2 regions of the Streptomyces sp. NPDC037288 genome follow, and region 2 is predicted to be linked to the other one. Evidence: riboswitches for the same ligand, from Rfam matches in the RefSeq annotation. Region 2 holds a riboswitch; the other holds the start of a gene.

Region 1 (9,315 bases), on a different contig from region 2:
CGACTCGAACTTGTACGGACCCGAGGAGAACGGGTGCAGGCCGTACTTGGACTTGGTGTCCTTGTCCTGGCGGACCGGGGAGCCCGTGGTCATCGCCAGCGTCTGGAGGAAGTCCGAGTTGGGCGCCGGCAGGTGGAAGACGATCGTCTTCGCGTCCGGCGTCTCGATCGCCTTCAGGCCCAGGTGGTCCTTCGCGGTGTCCTTGTACGGACCCTTGTACGTGTTCTTCGGGTCCAGCATCTGCTGGAGGTAGATCGGACCGCCGGACAGGACGTCCTGCGCCCAGACGCGCTCGATGCCGTACTTGATGTCCTGGGAGGTGATCGGCTTGCCGTCCTCCCAGGTGACGCCGTCACGCAGCGTGAAGGTGTACTTCTTGCCGCCGTCCGAGACCTTGCCCATGTCCGTGGCGAGGTCCGGGGTGAGCGTCGCGCCCTCGGCACCCGGCGCGGTCTTGTACGTGACCAGCTGGCGGCTGTAGTAGCGCGAGAAGTCCCACATGAACCCGTAGTAGCCGCGCGTGGTGTCCCACGAGTCGGCGTCCTGCGTGCTCACGAACTTCAGCGTGCCGCCCTTCTTGACCTGGTCGGCCTGGGCGACCTTGTTGACCGCCGCGTTGAAGCCGGCCGCGCCGTCCTTCGAGCCGCCGCCATTGCCTCCGCCGCACGCCGCCGTGGTCAGCAGCCCGGCGACCACTGCGGCAGCGGCAAGGGCCTGCTTGCGCCGCCCTGAGGTGCGTTGGGTGTTCACGATCTCGGATCCTCCGGATTTGATGAGAGACCCCGTGGAAGAGCTCACGGGACGCTTGGGGTACGGCACTTCAGCGGGAAGCCTTCGGGTCGAGCGCGTCCCGCACGCCGTCGCCGAAGAGGTTGAAGGCCAGAACCGTGATGAAGATCGCCACGCCAGGGATCACCATGTACATGGGGTCCGAGTCGTAGTAGTCGATCGCGCTCGAGAGCATCTGTCCCCAGGAGGAGGTGGGCGGCTTGACGCCCACGCCCAGGAAGCTGAGCGCCGCTTCGGTGAGGATGTTCGTGGGGATCATCATCGTCGTGTACACGATGATGGGCGCGACGAGGTTGGGCAGCAGTTCCTTGAAGAGGATGTAGAACCGCCCGGCGCCGAGCGAGCGGGCCGCCTCGACGTACTCGCGTTCACGCAGCGAGAGCGTCTGACCGCGCACCACGCGGCCGATGTACGGCCAGCCGAAGAAGCCGATGACCAGGATCATCACGAACACACGCACGCCCGTGCCGCTGAGCCCCAGCATCTGGTTGGGCATGACGGAGACCAGCGCGATGATGAACAGCAGCTGCGGGAAGGCGAGGAGGCCGTCCATGACCCGGCTGATGACCGAGTCCACCCAGCCGCCGAAGAAGCCCGCCAGGATGCCGAGGATGGTCCCGAGGATGACGGCGACCACGGCGGACAGGAAGCCGACGAGCAGCGAGATCCGGGCGCCGTAGAGGATGCGGGCGAAGATGTCGCGGCCGTTGACCGGTTCGACACCGAGCAGGTGGTCGCCGCCGATGCCGCCCATCGAGCCCTTGGGGGTGCTGAACAGCGGGTCGATCAGGCCCTGGTGGTAGGCGTCCGGGTCCTGGCCGACGAGGTTCGTGATCACCGGTGCGAGCAGCGCGATCACGATGAGGAGGAGCACGACTATGCCGCCCGTCAGGGCCAGTTTGTCCCGCTTGAGGCGTTCCCAGGCGATCCGGCCCAGGGAGCGGCCCTGAACGGCCTTCGCGTCGGTGGCCGCGACCGCCGCTTCCTCTGCCGCACCCGGGGCCGCTTCCGCGGTCGGCTCGTGCAATGGTGCCGTCATCAGGCTGGGACCCCTCTCAACCGGCGGTAGCCGGCCCGCACTTGCCGCTGGTAGCGGCATCAAACAGTCCGTCGTACACAGGGGCGAACCCCTTGAAGGGGGAGTCTTCAACGCTTGCGCGATCAGCCGCCAGCCTTGACAGGGAATGGATGCGCAACCGTGATGCAAGCAGGCGTTTCCTGTTATGCGGACAGGAAGTTACGGCGAACGGACGGGGCCCGCCGGGACGGCCGCGTGCGCAAAACGGGACATACGAGCGATGAGCCCAGGTCAGAAACTGCCGTGCACCGGTGGATAGCCGTATCCGGCGGCGGGCGCCTGCTGCTGTGGGGAGGCCTGGAGCTGGGGCTGCGGCGCGGCGTGGGCCTCGCGGTCGTAGAACGGGCGGGCGCTGGCCCGCATCCACATCACGACCGGGTCGTACTCGTCGGTCATCGCGACCGTCGACACCGGCAGGCCCTCCGGGACCGCGCCGACGGACTGCTGCATCATCGCGCGCACCGAGTCGACCGCGGCCGGCGAGGTGTCGTACACGTCCAGGCCGATGGCGAGGTACGGCGCGCCGAGCGCCGGCTGCACCCAGGCGCGGCGCAGGGAGCGCAGGGCCGGGGTGCGGTGGGCGTTCTGCGCGAGCAGGGCGTAGAACTGCGGGACCTCGATGCCGGGTTCGGTCAGCCGGAGAGGCCCGGCGGGCTGGCGGTCCAGGCCCGTGGCGATGCGGCGCAGATCCAGCCAGGGGATGCCGACACCGCCGCCCGGGGCGTGCGGGTTGAGCCAGAGGCCGTAGTGGTCCGGGTAGAGGGTGCGGGCCACGTCGAGTCCGTCGACGACCTCGTACGACCGGTTCCAGCCGCTGACCGAGAGCTCCTGCGCGGAGGTGACGCACGGGGCGTACTGGAAGCCGTCGACCTCCATGTTTCCGTACTGGGCGTCCGGGGAGCCGGCCTGGCCGTGCCACAGGAGCATCCAGATCTGACCGGAGGACGGGGCGGCGAGGGCGCGCAGCAGTGCCTCGTAGGCGTCGTAGCGTCCGGGCGTGACCTGGCGCAGCATGTGCTCGACGCTGCCGCTGTGGCTCGCGCTCACCTGTCGTGCCCTTCTCTTTTCTTGCCCCGTGTGTGGAGACAGCTTATGCGCCCACCGGGGTGCGGCCTCGGGATCGTGCGCGGGTGCGGGGTTGCGGTGGGTCACCCGCGCAGTTCCCCGCGCCCCTGAGGTCCGCTGCGCCCCTGCCTGCTGATCAGTGACCGTACTGATAGAAGGGGCGGACGTTGTCCTTCAGCCAGCCCGCCACCGGGTCGTCCGTCACGTCCAGGAGGACGAGGTTGACCGGCCACCTGACCGGGACTTTGCCGAGGGCTCGGCCCAGGGCCTGCAGGGGGAGGGTGCGCAGGTCGCCCTCCCACTGGGAGAGTTCGACGCCGACGAACATCACCGGGTCGTCCGTCTCTATGGCGGCCAGGCAGCGGCGGGCGGCGAGGACCACGCCGGTCTCGGCGAACTCGGCGGACGCGGCGGAGAGGAAGTCGACCGGGTCGTCCTGCCAGTCGGGTTCGAAGAGGCGGACCCGGCCGCCGGTGCCGGGGCCGTCGAGCGGGGTGCGGCCGGTCCGGCACAGCTCGGCCACCGCCTCGGGCGGGAGCGGGATGCCGACCAGGGCGTCGGGGTTCACGGCCATGCCGACCTGCGGGGGCAGACCGCGGGCGAACTCCACGGCGGGGGCGATGGTGTACGACATGTGGGAGCCGGCCGCCTGGCGCAGCTGTTCCTCGGAGCTGAACACCGGGACGTACACCTGGCCGCCGATGTCCAGCGTGGGCAGGTCCAGCGGGCCGCTGTCGGGGCCGCCGCCGCCCGGCAGCGGGATCCACAGCAGGCTGCGGCCCAGGACCTCGATGATCCGGCCGGCCGCGGCGGGTATGCCGAGGGAGGCCGAGAGCACCTCCTCGAGCTCGTTGCCGGGCCAGCCGCCGTGCGGCTGGGGGTGCGCCTGTGCCGGGAAGTCCGCGGGAATGTCTGCCGGGAAGTCCATCTGCCTACCGCCTGCTGGAAGCCACTGCTGTGACCAAGAAGGCTAGCGGGTGGCTGTGATAGTCCCTCACCCTGTGCACGTCGTCCTCCTCGTCCGGTGCGTGCGATCTCGTCCGCTGCATGCGATGTCATCCGGTGAACGCGATCTCATCCGGTGAAGGCGATCCGCCGCAGGGTGTCCGCCGCCCCGCGGTCCAGCAGCACCGCGGATCCGCAGCCCGCGGGCAGCTCGCCCCGCTCGACCGTGTCGAGCAGCCGGGCGGTCGTACGGCGGTGACGGCGGAAGGCGTGGCGGGAGACGCCCCGGCCGCGGGACCGCTGCCCCTCGCGGGCGGTACCGGGCGCGACGTCGAGCAGGAGCAGATGGAGGGTGCCGCCGCGGCGGCGCGCCTCGCGGGCGAGCCAGGCGCGCACCCAGGGCTGGGTGCCGCAGTCGTGGACGACGAGCCCCTCCCCGGTGCGCAGGGCGCGGCGCAGGCCGGTGTAGTGGGCGAGGCGGACCAGCGGGCGGTAGAGGGCGTACGGGAGCGCGCGGGGCAGGCGGGCGGCGAAGCGGTCGCGCACGTCCTGGGAGTCGATGCGGCGGCCGGCGACCGCGCGCCGCATCAGGGTGGACTTGCCGCTGCCGGGCAGGCCGGTGATCACCGCCAGGTCCCCGGGGCCGAAGAGCAGCGCGTGCGGGCCGCGGCCGGCGCGGTCGCGCAGGTCGCGGACGACGGGGGCCGGGGCGGGACGCCGCCTCGGCACCGCGATGCCTGTGGTGGCGGTGGCATACACCGCGGTCCTGTTCACCGTGATCTTCCTCCCCTGTCGGCCCGGTAATGCTCATGCCCGCTATACGTAAAGAGAAGGTAATGAACGGCGGTGGTGGAGAGGTCCGCGTCCTGCCACAGGTCGGTTACAAAAGCCGGCTCGCCGTGCAATGATGTGGCCGCCAACTGCATACCGGCCGCTTGAATCCGCGCGGGAGAGTTCCTGGCAGCACTGCTGCCGGGGCGCCGAAGGAGCAAGTCCCTCCCTTGAATCTCTCAGGCCCCGTTACCGCGCGGGCGAGGCACATCTGAAAAGCGGGCCGCTGCGACAGTGGCTCCACCCAAGGTGCAAGCCGTGATCGTCCCTGTGGCGGTCCTGGCGAACCTCTCAGGTTCCGATGACAGATGGGGAGGAACGTTCCTCGCCTGTCTGCTTTCCTGGGAGACGACCGTCCGATGAGCAGTACCGAACCCCTTGAGCCGCGTCATACCGCGCTGGACGCGCTGCATCGCTCGCTCGGTGCGACCATGACCGACTTCGCCGGCTGGGACATGCCCCTGCGCTACGGCTCCGAGCGCGACGAGCACATCGCCGTGCGCACGAAGGCGGGCCTCTTCGACCTCTCCCACATGGGCGAGATCACCGTCACCGGCACCGGTGCGGCGGCCCTCCTCAACTACGCGCTGGTCGGCAACATCGCCTCCGTGGGCGTGGGCCGTGCCCGCTACACCATGATCTGCCGGGCCGACGGCGGCATCCTGGACGACCTGATCGTCTACCGGCTCGCCGAGACCGAGTACATGGTCGTCGCCAACGCCTCCAACGCCCAGGTGGTGCTGGACGCCCTCACCGAGCGTTCCGCCGGCTTCGACGCCGAGGTGCGCGACGACCGGGACGCGTACGCGCTGATCGCCGTGCAGGGCCCGGAGTCCCCCGGCATCCTGAAGTCCCTCACCGACGCCGACCTCGACGGCCTGAAGTACTACGCCGGCCTGCCCGGCACCGTCGCCGGCGTCCCTGCGCTGATCGCCCGCACCGGCTACACCGGCGAGGACGGCTTCGAGCTGTTCGTGAAGCCGGAGCACGCCGTGGAGCTGTGGCAGGCGCTGACCAAGGCCGGCGAGGGCGCCGGTCTGGTCCCCTGCGGCCTGTCCTGCCGGGACACCCTGCGCCTGGAGGCGGGCATGCCGTTGTACGGGCACGAGCTGACCACCGCGCTCACCCCCTTCGACGCCGGGCTCGGCCGGGTGGTGAAGTTCGAGAAGGAGGGCGACTTCGTCGGGCGCGAGGCGCTTGAGCAGGCCGCCGCCAGAGCTCAGGAGAACCCGCCGCGGGTCCTCGTCGGGCTGATCGCCGAAGGCCGGCGCGTGCCGCGCGCCGGGTACGCCGTCGTCGCGGGCGGTCAGGTGATCGGCGAGGTCACCTCCGGCGCCCCCTCCCCCACCCTGGGCAAGCCGATCGCCATGGCCTACGTCGACGCGGCGCACGCGGCACCGGGCACCGCGGGCGTCGGTGTGGACATCCGGGGCAGCCACGAGCCGTACGAGGTCGTGGCGCTGCCGTTCTACAGGCGCCAGAAGTAGACACTGGGCGCGGTCACCGTGTGACCCCGCGCACGTTTCCGCTGCTCACCAGCGGTTTCAGCAGTCCCCCCTTCATCAGCACTCCCGCGCGTACAGGAGAATTCAGGCCATGAGCAACCCCCAGCAGCTGCGCTACAGCAAGGAGCACGAGTGGCTGTCGGCCGCCGAGGACGGCGTCTCGACGGTCGGCATCACCGAGTTCGCGGCCAACGCGCTCGGCGATGTGGTCTACGCCCAGCTCCCCGACGTCGGCTCCACGGTGACCGCGGGCGAGACCTGCGGTGAGCTGGAGTCGACCAAGTCGGTCTCCGACCTGTACTCGCCGGTCACCGGTGAGGTCACCGAGATCAACGAGGACGTCGTCAACGACCCGTCGCTGGTGAACTCCGCCCCCTTCGAGGGCGGCTGGCTGTTCAAGGTGCGCGTCACGGAGGAGCCGGCCGACCTGCTCTCCGCCGACGAGTACACCGCCCAGAACGCAGGCTGAGGAGTCGTAGCCCGATGACCGTCCTGAACACGTCCCTGCACGAGCTGGACCCGGAGATCGCCGCCGCGGTCGACGCCGAGCTCGGCCGCCAGCAGTCCACGCTGGAGATGATCGCCTCCGAGAACTTCGCGCCGCTCGCGGTGATGGAGGCGCAGGGCTCGGTGCTGACCAACAAGTACGCCGAGGGCTACCCGGGCCGCCGGTACTACGGCGGCTGCGAGCACGTCGACGTCGCCGAGCAGATCGCCATCGACCGGATCAAGGAGCTGTTCGGCGCCGAGTACGCCAACGTCCAGCCCCACTCCGGCGCCTCCGCCAACCAGGCGGCCCTGTTCGCGCTGGCCCAGCCCGGGGACACCATCCTCGGCCTGGACCTGGCGCACGGCGGCCACCTGACCCACGGCATGCGCCTGAACTTCTCCGGCAAGCAGTTCGACGTGGTCGCCTACCACGTGGACGCCGCCACCGGCCTGGTCGACATGGCCGAGGTCGAGCGGCTGGCCAAGGAGCACCGCCCGAAGGTGATCATCGCGGGCTGGTCGGCGTACCCGCGTGAGCTGGACTTCGCCGAGTTCCGGCGGATCGCCGATGAGGCCGGCGCCTACCTGTGGGTCGACATGGCGCACTTCGCGGGCCTGGTCGCGGCCGGTCTGCACGCCAACCCGGTGCCGTACGCCGACGTGGTCACCTCCACCACGCACAAGACGCTGGGCGGTCCGCGCGGCGGCATCATCCTCGCCCGCGGCAAGGACTTCGCGAAGAAGCTGAACTCGTCCGTGTTCCCGGGCTTCCAGGGCGGTCCCCTGGAGCACGTGATCGCGGCGAAGGCGGTCTCCTTCAAGGTCGCCGCCTCGGAGGAGTTCAAGGAGCGCCAGCGTCGTACCGTGGAGGGTGCCCGGATCCTCGCCGAGCGCCTGACGGCGGCGGACGCCCGTGAGGCCGGCGTGAACGTCCTGACCGGCGGCACGGACGTGCACCTGATCCTGGTCGACCTGCGCGCGTCCGAGCTGGACGGGCAGCAGGCCGAGGACCGTCTCCACGAGGTCGGCATCACGGTCAACCGCAACGCCGTCCCGAACGACCCGCGCCCCCCGATGGTGACGTCGGGCCTGCGGATCGGTACGCCGGCCCTGGCGACCCGCGGCTTCACGGCCGAGGACTTCGCCGAGGTCGCGGACGTGATCGCCGAGGCGCTGATGGCGCCTTCTCCCTTCGGGGAGGCCGACGCGGAGGCCCTCAAGGCGCGCGTGAAGGCGCTCGCCGACAAGCACCCGCTGTACCCGGGCCTGAACAAGTAGGTCCGGACAAGTAAGTCCCCGGTGGGGCACTCGGAGGTGAGTGCCCGAGGGTGCCCCACCACCCCTGTACTGCTTTCTTGAGGAGTGACCGTGGCCATCTCGGTCTTCGACCTGTTCTCGATCGGCATCGGCCCGTCCAGCTCCCACACGGTCGGCCCGATGCGTGCGGCGCGCATGTTCGCCCGCCGCCTGCGCAACGAGGGCCTGCTGGGCTCGGTGGACTCCGTGCGATGCGAGCTCTACGGCTCCCTCGGCGCCACCGGCCACGGTCACGGCACGCCCAAGGCGGTCCTGCTCGGCCTGGAGGGCGCCTCGCCCCGCACGGTGGACGTGGAGACGGCGGAGGAGCGGGTGGAGCGGATCAGGACCGCGGGCCGTATCTCGCTCCTCGGCGAGCACGAGATCCCCTTCTCCTTCGACGACGACCTGATCCTGCACCGCCGCAAGGCCCTGCCGTACCACGCCAACGGCATGACGATATGGGCGTACGACACCTCGGGCGCGGAACTGCTCTCCAAGACGTACTACTCGGTCGGCGGCGGCTTCGTCGTGGACGAGGACGCGGTCGGCGCGGACCGCATCGTGCTGGACGACACGGTCCTGAAGTACCCCTTCCGCACGGGCGACGAGCTGCTGCGCCTGACGAGCGACACCGGCCTGTCGATCTCCTCCCTGATGCTGGAGAACGAGCGCGCCTGGCGCACCGAGGAGGAGATCCGGGCGGGCCTGCTGGAGATCTGGCGGGTGATGCGCGAGTGCGTCCAGCGCGGCATGTCCCGTGAGGGCATCCTGCCCGGCGGCCTGAAGGTCCGCCGCCGCGCGGCCGTCTCGGCCCGCCAACTGCGCGCGGAGGGCGACCCGTTGGCGCACGCGATGGAGTGGATCACGCTCTACGCGATGGCGGTGAACGAGGAGAACGCGGCGGGCGGCCGCGTGGTGACGGCCCCCACGAACGGCGCGGCCGGCATCATCCCGGCGGTCCTGCACTACTACATCAACTTCGTGCCGGGCGCCGACGAGGACGGCGTCGTCCGCTTCCTCCTGGCCGCCGGCGCGATCGGCATGCTCTTCAAGGAGAACGCCTCCATCTCCGGCGCCGAGGTCGGCTGCCAGGGCGAGGTCGGCTCCGCCTGCTCCATGGCCGCCGGCGCCCTCGCCGAGGTCCTCGGCGGCTCCCCGGAGCAGGTCGAGAACGCGGCCGAGATCGGCATGGAACACAACCTCGGCCTGACCTGCGACCCGGTCGGCGGCCTGGTCCAGATCCCGTGTATCGAGCGCAACGGCATGGCCGCGGTGAAGGCGGTCACCGCCGCCAAGATGGCCATGCGCGGCGAC
Region 2 (9,315 bases):
GAGAACGCACGCTTCTGTTCCAACTGTGGTGCGCCGCTGCGCCCGGGAGTGGCGCCGGAGCGTGCCTCCGAGACGACGTCCACGATCTCGATCTCCGGTCTGGAGGCCTACGACTCCGAGGTCACCGGCCAGACGCAGATGCCGATGCTGTCGCCGGAGGCGCAGGCCGCGGTGGACGCGCTGCCGCTGGGCTCGGCGCTGCTGGTGGTGCGCCGGGGACCGAACTCGGGCAGCCGCTTCCTGCTGGACAGCGACCTGACCACGGCGGGCCGTCATCCGCAGAGCGACATCTTCCTGGACGACGTCACGGTCTCGCGTCGGCACGTGGAGTTCCGGCGTTCCCCGGACGGCTCGTTCACGGTGGCCGACGTGGGCAGTCTGAACGGCACGTACGTCAACCGGGAGCGGATCGACCAGGTCGCTCTGTCGAACGGTGACGAGGTGCAGATCGGCAAGTACCGGCTGGTGTTCTACGCGAGCCGGCAGGGCATCTGACCCGCCCCCGGACCGGCGTCCGGGGGGACCCCAGGGAAGGTCCATGCTTCAAACACCGAGCGGCGGTGCCGGAAGCGGTACCGCCGCCAGGGACAGTGGGCTGATGAGCATCGGCACGGTGCTGAACGCGCTGCGCGACGAGTTCCCCGAAGTCACCATCTCCAAGATCCGTTTCCTGGAGGCCGAGGGGCTCATCGAGCCGCAGCGGACCCCTTCGGGGTACCGCAAGTTCAGCGCCGGGGATGTCGAGCGCCTGGCGCATGTGCTGAGGATGCAGCGGGACCACTATCTGCCGCTCAAGGTGATCCGCGAGCGGCTGGACGCCATAGAGCGGGGTGAGGCCGTCCAGCTGCCCCTCGTGGGGCGTCAGCGCACCGCGGAGGACGTTCCGGAGCCGCCCGGGACGCCCACGGTGGCCCGGGTGGGCAGGGCCGAGCTGCTGGCGGCCGCGGACATCGACGAGGGCGAGCTGCGGGAGTGGGAGTCGTACGGGCTCATCGCTCCTCTGGAGGACGGGGTGTACGACGCCGAAGCCGTCACCGTGGCCTCGCTCGTCGCCGAACTGGGCCGGTTCGGGATCGAGCCGCGCCACCTGCGGGTGATGAAGGCCGCCGCCGACCGCGAGGCCGGTCTCGTCGACCAGGTGGTCGCCCCGCTCAAGCGCCACCGCAACCCGCAGACCAGGGCGCACGCCGAGGCCCGTACGAAGGAGCTGGCGGCGCTCACCGTGAAGTTGCACGCGGCACTGGTGCAGACCGCTCTCGGTGTGCGGCTGCCCTGAGCTCCGGCGGCTCCCCGGCGGCCGGATCGGGCACCTGTTCCCGGCCCGACTACCCAAACATCCCGGGCACGGCCTAGGGTTGCTGTGTGAACGAGCTCGATGTCGTAGGTGTCCGGGTCGAAATGCCCTCCAACCAACCGATCGTGCTCCTGCGCGAAGTGGGAGGCGACCGTTACCTCCCCATCTGGATCGGACCGGGGGAGGCGACGGCGATCGCCTTCGCCCAGCAGGGCATGGCCCCCGCCAGGCCACTGACCCACGACCTGTTCAAGGACGTGCTGGAGGCCGTCGGCCAGGAGCTGACCGAAGTACGCATCACCGATCTGCGGGAAGGCGTCTTCTACGCGGAGCTGGTCTTCGCCAGCGGCGTCGAGGTCAGCGCCCGCCCCTCCGATGCCATAGCGCTGGCCCTGCGCACCGGAACGCCGATCTACGGAAGTGACACGGTGCTGGACGACGCCGGCATCGCCATTCCGGACGAGCAGGAGGACGAGGTGGAGAAGTTCCGCGAGTTCCTCGACCAGATCTCGCCCGAGGACTTCGGCACCAGCAGCCAGTGATCATGAGCGGCCGGTGAGCGCCGATCCCCGGTGAGGCGGGCATGTGCCACCGGCCATTGAGGGCGTCCTACGGCTTCCCCCGAACGCATTCGGCTAGCCTTTCCCCGCGGTGGGACACGGGAAACCACTCCTAGGGTGATTATCACTCGGCGTGCCGAGTGTGGCGATCGTTGACGCACCCCTGGTGACTGCCTACCGTCGTGAAGGCAGGTCAAGGACGGAGGTCGGCGTGAGAACCAGCGGCGACGGTACGGCTGGGGGTGCTCCCGTGCGCGGTTTCGGGGAGAGCGGTCCGTACCCGGTTCACGGCAGCGCGGTGGATCACGCTCCGCACCGGCCGACGGCGGTGCCGAACGGCGGAGGGGCGGCGTCCATGACATCCGAGCAGATCGGCTATCGGGGGCCCACGGCCTGCGCGGCCGCCGGCATCACCTACCGACAGCTCGACTACTGGGCCCGCACCGGCCTGGTCGAGCCGAGCGTGCGGCCCGCCTACGGGTCGGGAACCCAGCGGCTGTACAGCTTCCGAGACGTGGTCGTCCTGAAGATCGTGAAGCGGTTCCTGGACACCGGGGTCTCGCTGCAGAACATCCGCGCCGCCGTGCGGCACCTCAGGGAACGCGGTTTCCGCGACCTGGAGCGGATGACGCTGATGAGCGATGGCGCCACGGTCTACGAGTGCACCTCGCCGGACGAGGTCCACGCCCTGCTCCAGGGCGGCCAGGGCATCTTCGGGATCGCCGTCGGCGTGGTGTGGCGCGACGTGGAAAGCGCGCTCTCCCAGCTGCACGGCGAGCGCATCGACACGGGCGAGACGCTCGTCGGGCACAACCCGGCGGACGAGCTGGCGCGGCGCCGCAACCGGGCGGTCTGACGCCGGTCCTCGCGGGGCCGGGCATTGTCAGTGCCGTGGGGCAGCATCGGAGATGTGAGAAACGCGCCCACGATCCTGCATCTCGACATGGATGCCTTCTACGCCTCGGTGGAGCAGGCGTCCAAACCGAGCCTGCGCGGGAAAGCGGTCGTCGTGGGCGGCCTCGGACCACGCGGGGTGGTGGCCACCGCGTCGTACGAGGCGCGGGTCTTCGGGGTCCACTCGGCGATGCCCATGGCCCAGGCCCGCCGGCTGGCACCCAACGCCGCCTATCTGGTGCCGCGCTTCACCCTGTACCGGGCGGTCAGCGAGCAGGTGATGGCGCTGTTGCGGGAGCTGTCACCGCTGGTGGAGCCGCTCAGCCTGGACGAGGCGTTCGTGGACCTGGAGGCCGGCGGGACGGCCTGGGACGAGGAGTCGGCGCGGCTGACCGCGATCAGGCTCCGCGCGGACATCCGGGCGGTCACCGGGCTCACCGGATCGGTCGGGCTCGCCGCCTCCAAGATGCTCGCGAAGATCGCCTCCGAGCAGGCCAAGCCGGACGGTCTGGTGCTCATCGAGCCGGGGTCCGAGCGGGCCCTGCTGGAGCCCATGCCGGTGCGGACCCTGCCCGGGGTCGGGCCGGCCACCGGCGACCATCTGCGCAGAGCCGGGATCACCACGGTCGGGGAACTGGCTCAGGCGGGCGAGGACGAGCTGGTCCGGCTGCTCGGCAAGGCCCACGGGCACGCGCTGTACGCCATGGCCCTGGCCCGTGACGAGCGGCCCGTGGTGGCCGAGCGCGAGGCGAAGTCGGTGTCGGTCGAGGACACCTACGACGTGGACATCCACGACCGGCTGCGGATCGGGCTCGAGGTGCAGCGGCTCGCCGACCGGTGTGTGGGGCGGCTGCGCGGGGCCCGGCTGGCGGGGCGGACCATCGTGCTGAAGGTGCGGCGGTACGACTTCTCCACGCTGACCAGGTCGGAGACGCTCAGGGGGCCGACGGACGATCCGGCGGTCGTGCGGGAGGCGGCGGCGCGGTTGCTGGACTCCGTGGACACCACGGGCGGGGTACGGCTGCTCGGCGTGGGTGTGTCCGGGCTCGCCGACTACACGCAGGAGGACCTGTTCGCGCAGGCGTTGCCCTCGCGGGCTGCGGAGACGCCGGAGGAGGACGTGACTGAGACCGTGGCTGAGGCCGTTGCGCAGCAGCCGGAGCCGGTCGGACGGCACTGGCGCGCCGGGCAGGACGTGCGGCATGCCGAGTACGGGCCCGGGTGGGTGCAGGGGAGTGGGCTGGGGCGGGTGACCGTGCGGTTCGAGACGCCGCAGTCCCCTCCGGGGAGGGTGCGGACGTTCTTCGTCGATGACCCTGCGCTCGAGTCCGCTGATCCGTTGCCGTTGGTTTCGGACCTCGCCGGCACGCCCGCCCGTCCCGGTCAGCCGAGCAGCGGCCGACACGAGGCTCCGCCCCGGACCCCGCAGAGGGATGAGGAGTCGGGGACCCCGCAGAGCGATCAGCTCTCCTCCGAGCCCGCCAGCTTGCCGAAGTCACGGTCCGGGACGGACGGAGGGGGTGCCACGTCCAGGCCGTAGTGGTGGTAGAGCTGGAGTTCCTGTTCGGGGGAGAGATGGCGGCCCACGCCGAAGTCGGGGGCGTCCTTGATCAGGGTGCGGTCGAAGGGGACGTGGAGGGAGCCTTCGATCAGTTCGCTGGGCTCCAGGGGGACGAAGGCGTCCCGGGAGAACAGGCCGGTGCGTATGGCCGCCCACTCGGGCACGCCGGTCGCGTCGTCGAGGTACACCTCGTCGATGGTGCCGATCTTGGTCCCATTGCGGTCGAACGCCTTGCGGCCGATCAGGTTGCGCGGATCGATCTCGGTCTGCACGGTCCCTCTCCCTCCACGTGGTCGCAACTCATCCGTAAGCACTACAAAAGAGCACATTCAGGGAGGCGGCCACTCGAAGGCTCGGGCGTTGACCTCGCTGGTAGGCTGACAGCGGCTGCTGACCCCGTGCGGGAGAGTCCTCCGACCACCTCGGAGGCGCCGAAGGAGCAAATCCTCCCCGGAATCTCTCAGGCTCACGTACCGCACGGACGAGGTCACTCTGGAAAGCAGGGCGGGTGTCGACGGCTTCCGCTCTCACCGACGGTGAAAGCCGGGACTCTCGGGTCCCCGGTGAAGCTCTCAGGTTGAGATGACAGAGGGGGAGGCCGTCGGGGCACCCGCGCCGTGGTGCCCCTCAAAGGTCGCGTCAGACCAGGAGGCCTCCGCAATGACCGCCCACCGCATTCCGCTCTCGGAGCTCGAAGCGGGCATCCCCTTCGAGCAGCGCCACATCGGGCCCGACCAGGAGGCGTGGGCCAAGATGCTCGCGCACGTCGGCTACGGCTCGCTGGACGAGCTGACCGCCGCCGCGGTCCCTGATGTGATCAAGAACGCCGACGCCCTCGACCTGCCGGGAGCCCGCACCGAGGCCGAGGTGCTCGCCGAGCTGCGCTCGCTCGCCGACCGTAACCAGGTCCTCGACTCCATGATCGGCCTGGGCTACTACGGCACCTTCACCCCGCCGGTCATCCTGCGCAACGTCATGGAGAACCCCGCCTGGTACACCGCGTACACCCCGTACCAGCCGGAGATCTCGCAGGGGCGGCTCGAGGCCCTGCTGAACTTCCAGACCGTGGTCGCCGACCTCACCGGTCTGCCCACCTCCGGCGCCTCCCTGCTCGACGAGGGCACGGCCGCCGCCGAGGCGATGTCCCTGTCGCGGCGCATGGGCAAGAACAAGAAGGGCCTGTTCCTGGTCGACGCGGACGCGCTGCCGCAGACCATCGCCGTCATCGAGACGCGCGCCGAGCCGACCGGTGTGGAGGTCGTCGTCGCCGACCTCAGTGAAGGCATTCCGGCCGAGCTGGCCGAGCGCGAGATCAACGGCGTGCTGATCCAGTACCCGGGCGCCTCCGGTGCCGTACGGGACATCAAGCCGGTCATCGACCAGGCGCACGAGCTGGGCGCCCTCGTCACCGTGGCCGCCGACCTGCTCGCGCTGACCCTGCTGACCTCGCCGGGCGAGCTGGGCGCGGACATCGCCGTCGGTACGACCCAGCGCTTCGGTGTGCCGATGGGCTTCGGTGGTCCGCACGCGGGCTACATGGCCGTGCACGAGAAGTTCGCGCGCAGCCTGCCCGGCCGCCTCGTGGGCGTCTCCGTCGACGCCGACGGCAACAAGGCCTACCGGCTCGCGCTGCAGACCCGTGAGCAGCACATCCGCCGGGAGAAGGCCACCAGCAACATCTGCACCGCGCAGGTGCTGCTCGCCGTGATGGCCGGCATGTACGCCGTCTACCACGGGCCGGAGGGGCTGAAGACCATCGCCCGGCGCACGCACCGGTACGCCACGATCCTCGCCGCGGGCCTGAAGGCCGGCGGTGTCGAGATCGTGCACGGCGCCTTCTTCGACACCCTCACCGCGCGCGTGCCCGGCAGGGCCGCCGAGGTCGTCGCCGCCGCCCGGGCGGGCGGCGTCAACCTGCGGCTCGTCGACGCCGACCACGTCTCCCTCGCCTGCGACGAGACGACCAAGCGGGCCCAGCTGGCCGCCGTGTTCTCCGCCTTCGGTGTCGAGGGCGACATCGAGGGGCTGGACGCGACCGCCGAGGACACCCTCCCCGAGGCGCTGCTGCGCACCGACGTCTACCTGACCCACCCGGTCTTCCACCAGTACCGCTCCGAGACCGCGATGCTGCGCTACCTGCGCAGGCTGGCCGACCGCGACTACGCGCTCGACCGGGGGATGATCCCGCTGGGCTCCTGCACCATGAAGCTCAACGCGACCACGGAGATGGAGCCGGTCACCTGGCCGGAGTTCGGGCAGCTGCACCCCTTCGTGCCGGCCGAGCAGGCCGAGGGCTACCTCACGCTCATCCGTGAGCTGGAGGAACGTCTCGCCGAGGTCACCGGCTACGACAAGGTCTCCCTGCAGCCGAACGCCGGTTCCCAGGGCGAGCTGGCCGGTCTGCTGGCCGTACGGGGCTACCACCGGGCCAACGGTGACGAGCAGCGCACGGTCTGCCTCATCCCGTCCTCCGCGCACGGCACCAACGCCGCCAGCGCCGTGATGGCCGGCATGAAGGTCGTCGTCGTCAAGACCGCCGACGACGGCGAGATCGACGTGGCGGACCTGCGCGCCAAGATCGAGCAGTACCGCGACGAGCTGGCGGTGCTGATGATCACCTACCCGTCCACGCACGGCGTGTTCGAGGAGCACGTCGCCGACATCTGCGCCCAGGTCCACGAGGCCGGCGGCCAGGTGTACGTCGACGGCGCGAACCTCAACGCCCTCGTCGGCCTCGCGAAGCCGGGCCACTTCGGCGGTGACGTCTCGCACCTGAACCTGCACAAGACCTTCTGCATCCCGCACGGCGGCGGCGGCCCCGGGGTGGGCCCGGTCGCGGTCCGCGGGCACCTGGCGCCGTACCTGCCGAACCACCCGCTGCAGCCGGCCGCGGGCCCGGAGACCGGTGTGGGCCCGATCTCGGCGGCGCCGTGGGGCAGCGCGGGCATCCTGCCCATCTCCTGGGCGTACGTCCGCCTCATGGGCGGCGAGGGCCTCAAGCGCGCCACGCAGGTGGCCGTGCTCTCGGCGAACTACATCGCCAGGCGCCTGGAGCCGCACTACCCGGTGCTCTACACCGGCCCCGGCAACCTGGTCGCGCACGAGTGCATCATCGACCTGCGCCCGCTGACCAAGGCGACCGGCGTGAGCGTGGACGACGTGGCCAAGCGCCTGATCGACTACGGCTTCCACGCGCCGACCATGTCCTTCCCGGTGGCCGGCACGCTGATGATCGAGCCGACCGAGTCGGAGGACATCACCGAGCTGGACCGGTTCTGCGACGCGATGATCGCCATCCGCGCGGAGATCGAGAAGGTCGGCTCCGGCGAGTGGCCGGCGGAGGACAACCCGCTGCGGGGTGCCCCGCACACGGCCGCCGCGCTCGGCGACGAGTGGACGCACGCCTACAGCCGTGAGGAGGCCGTCTTCCCGGCCGGTGTCTCGGCCGCCGACAAGTACTGGCCGCCGGTGCGCCGTATCGACCAGGCCTTCGGCGACCGCAACCTGGTCTGTTCGTGCCCGCCGCTGGACGCGTACGAGGACTGAGCGAGCGGTGGCTTCCAGGGCCCCGTCCGGTTTTCCGGGCGGGGCCCTCGCCGTGTCAGGCCGTCGCCAGGGACACCTCGGTCGCCTTGATGAGGGCGATCACGTCGGAGCCCACGAAGAGGCCCAGGTCGGTGGCGGCGTCCTTGGTGATGGCCGCGGTCAGTTCACCGCCGGGGACGGAGATCTTCACGGAGGCCATCGCGGCGCCGGTGGTGAGGCCGACGACCGCGCCGGGGAGCTGGTTGCGGATCGACAGACCCTCCACGCGGTGCGTGGCGAGGGAGACCTCGGTCGACTTCACCAGGGCCCGTACGGGTGAGCCGGGGGCGAGGGCGAGGTCCTCGGCGGACTCCTTGGTGATGGCCGCGGTGAGGTGCTGCCCGCCGTCCAGGCGGAGCTTGACGGTGGCCATGGCCTCGCCCGGCTGGATCGCGGTCACCGTGCCGGGGAGCTGGTTGCGGATGCTCAGGGTCATGGGCACCCACGGTAGAGCGCCGCCCGATCAGGCCGGGTACGCGTGTGTCTGCGCCGCTTTCACCGTCGCCCAGACGGGTGCGCCGGGGTGCAGACCGAGGTCGGCGGCGGCGACCGTGGTGAGGTCGGCGGCGAGGGGGAGTTCGCCGGCGAGGTCGGCGCGGATCTGGTCGCCGTGCGTCTCCAGGCCGGCCACCCGGCAGCGCCAGAGGTTACGGGCGCTGGCTCCGGTGGGCCGGTCCCGGAACAGGGTGACGGCGCTGGGCGGGAAGGCCACGAAGACCGGGCCGGACAGGTCTTCCGTGGTGGTGATCGAGGGTCCCGCGTCGAGCCGTACCGTGTGCCGGTCGGCCTGTCCCCGGTAGAGGTTGAGGCCGACGAGCTGGGCGATGTAGTCGGTGCGCGGACGGCGGGCGATGTCCGCCGGAGTGCCCTCCTGGACGACCCGGCCGTGCTCTATCACGACCAACCGGTCCGCGAGCACCATGGCGTCCAGCGGGTCATGTGTGACGAGGACGGCGACCGCCTCGAAGTCGGCGAGGTGGCGGCGGAGTTGGGCGCGGACCTCGAGGCGGGTGCGGGCGTCGAGGGCGGCGAGCGGTTCGTCCAGGAGCAGTAGCCGGGGGTGGACGGCCAGGGCGCGGGCAAGGGCCACGCGCTGGGCCTGGCCCCCGGAGAGGCGGCGGGGCTTGGCGCCCGCGTGGTCGGTCAGGCCCATGCGGTCCAGCCAGGCCGCGGCCTGTGCGCGGGCCTCGGCCTTGGTCACGCCGTGGCAGCGCGGGCCGAAGGCGACGTTGTCGAGGGCGGACAGGTGGGGGAAGAGCAGGTAGTCCTGGAAGACCACGCCGACCGGGCGGGACTCCGGGGGAGTGCGGTCCAGGGCCGCGCCGTCGAGGCGGAGATGGCCGTCGGTGAGGGGGGTGAGGCCGGCGAGGGCGCGCAGGGCGGTGGTCTTGCCGGCGCCGTTGGGGCCGAGGAGGGCGACG

What was found. Region 2 has a riboswitch for glycine ahead of gcvP (aminomethyl-transferring glycine dehydrogenase). Riboswitches for the same ligand answer to the same signal wherever they lie in the genome.
Region 1: it holds a riboswitch for glycine, as region 2 does, so the genes downstream of both, gcvT (glycine cleavage system aminomethyltransferase GcvT) here and gcvP (aminomethyl-transferring glycine dehydrogenase) in region 2, are expected to answer to the same signal.

The regions. Positions count from the first base shown of each region.
Region 1 covers NZ_JBVJVY010000025.1:47,733-57,047, reverse strand. Annotated here, with positions in the region: gene ACZ7GZ_RS26055 (ABC transporter substrate-binding protein) at 1-750, opposite strand, end outside; gene ACZ7GZ_RS26050 (ABC transporter permease) at 821-1,828, opposite strand; gene ACZ7GZ_RS26045 (enhanced serine sensitivity protein SseB C-terminal domain-containing protein) at 2,099-2,881, opposite strand; gene ACZ7GZ_RS26040 (enhanced serine sensitivity protein SseB) at 3,069-3,860, opposite strand; gene ACZ7GZ_RS26035 (AAA family ATPase) at 4,007-4,651, opposite strand; glycine riboswitch at 4,814-4,913, shown strand; glycine riboswitch at 4,914-5,026, shown strand; gene gcvT (glycine cleavage system aminomethyltransferase GcvT) at 5,068-6,195, shown strand; gene gcvH (glycine cleavage system protein GcvH) at 6,305-6,682, shown strand; gene glyA (serine hydroxymethyltransferase) at 6,697-7,980, shown strand; gene ACZ7GZ_RS26015 (L-serine ammonia-lyase) at 8,071-9,315, shown strand, end outside.
Region 2 covers NZ_JBVJVY010000055.1:6,183-15,497, forward strand. Annotated here, with positions in the region: gene ACZ7GZ_RS37010 (FHA domain-containing protein) at 1-495, shown strand, start outside; gene ftsR (transcriptional regulator FtsR) at 539-1,276, shown strand; gene ACZ7GZ_RS37020 (bifunctional nuclease family protein) at 1,363-1,836, shown strand; gene ACZ7GZ_RS37025 (MerR family transcriptional regulator) at 2,066-2,710, shown strand; gene ACZ7GZ_RS37030 (DNA polymerase IV) at 2,765-4,288, shown strand; gene ACZ7GZ_RS37035 (PRC-barrel domain-containing protein) at 4,210-4,581, opposite strand; glycine riboswitch at 4,701-4,795, shown strand; gene gcvP (aminomethyl-transferring glycine dehydrogenase) at 4,970-7,855, shown strand; gene ACZ7GZ_RS37045 (TOBE domain-containing protein) at 7,911-8,330, opposite strand; gene ACZ7GZ_RS37050 (ABC transporter ATP-binding protein) at 8,358-9,315, opposite strand, start outside.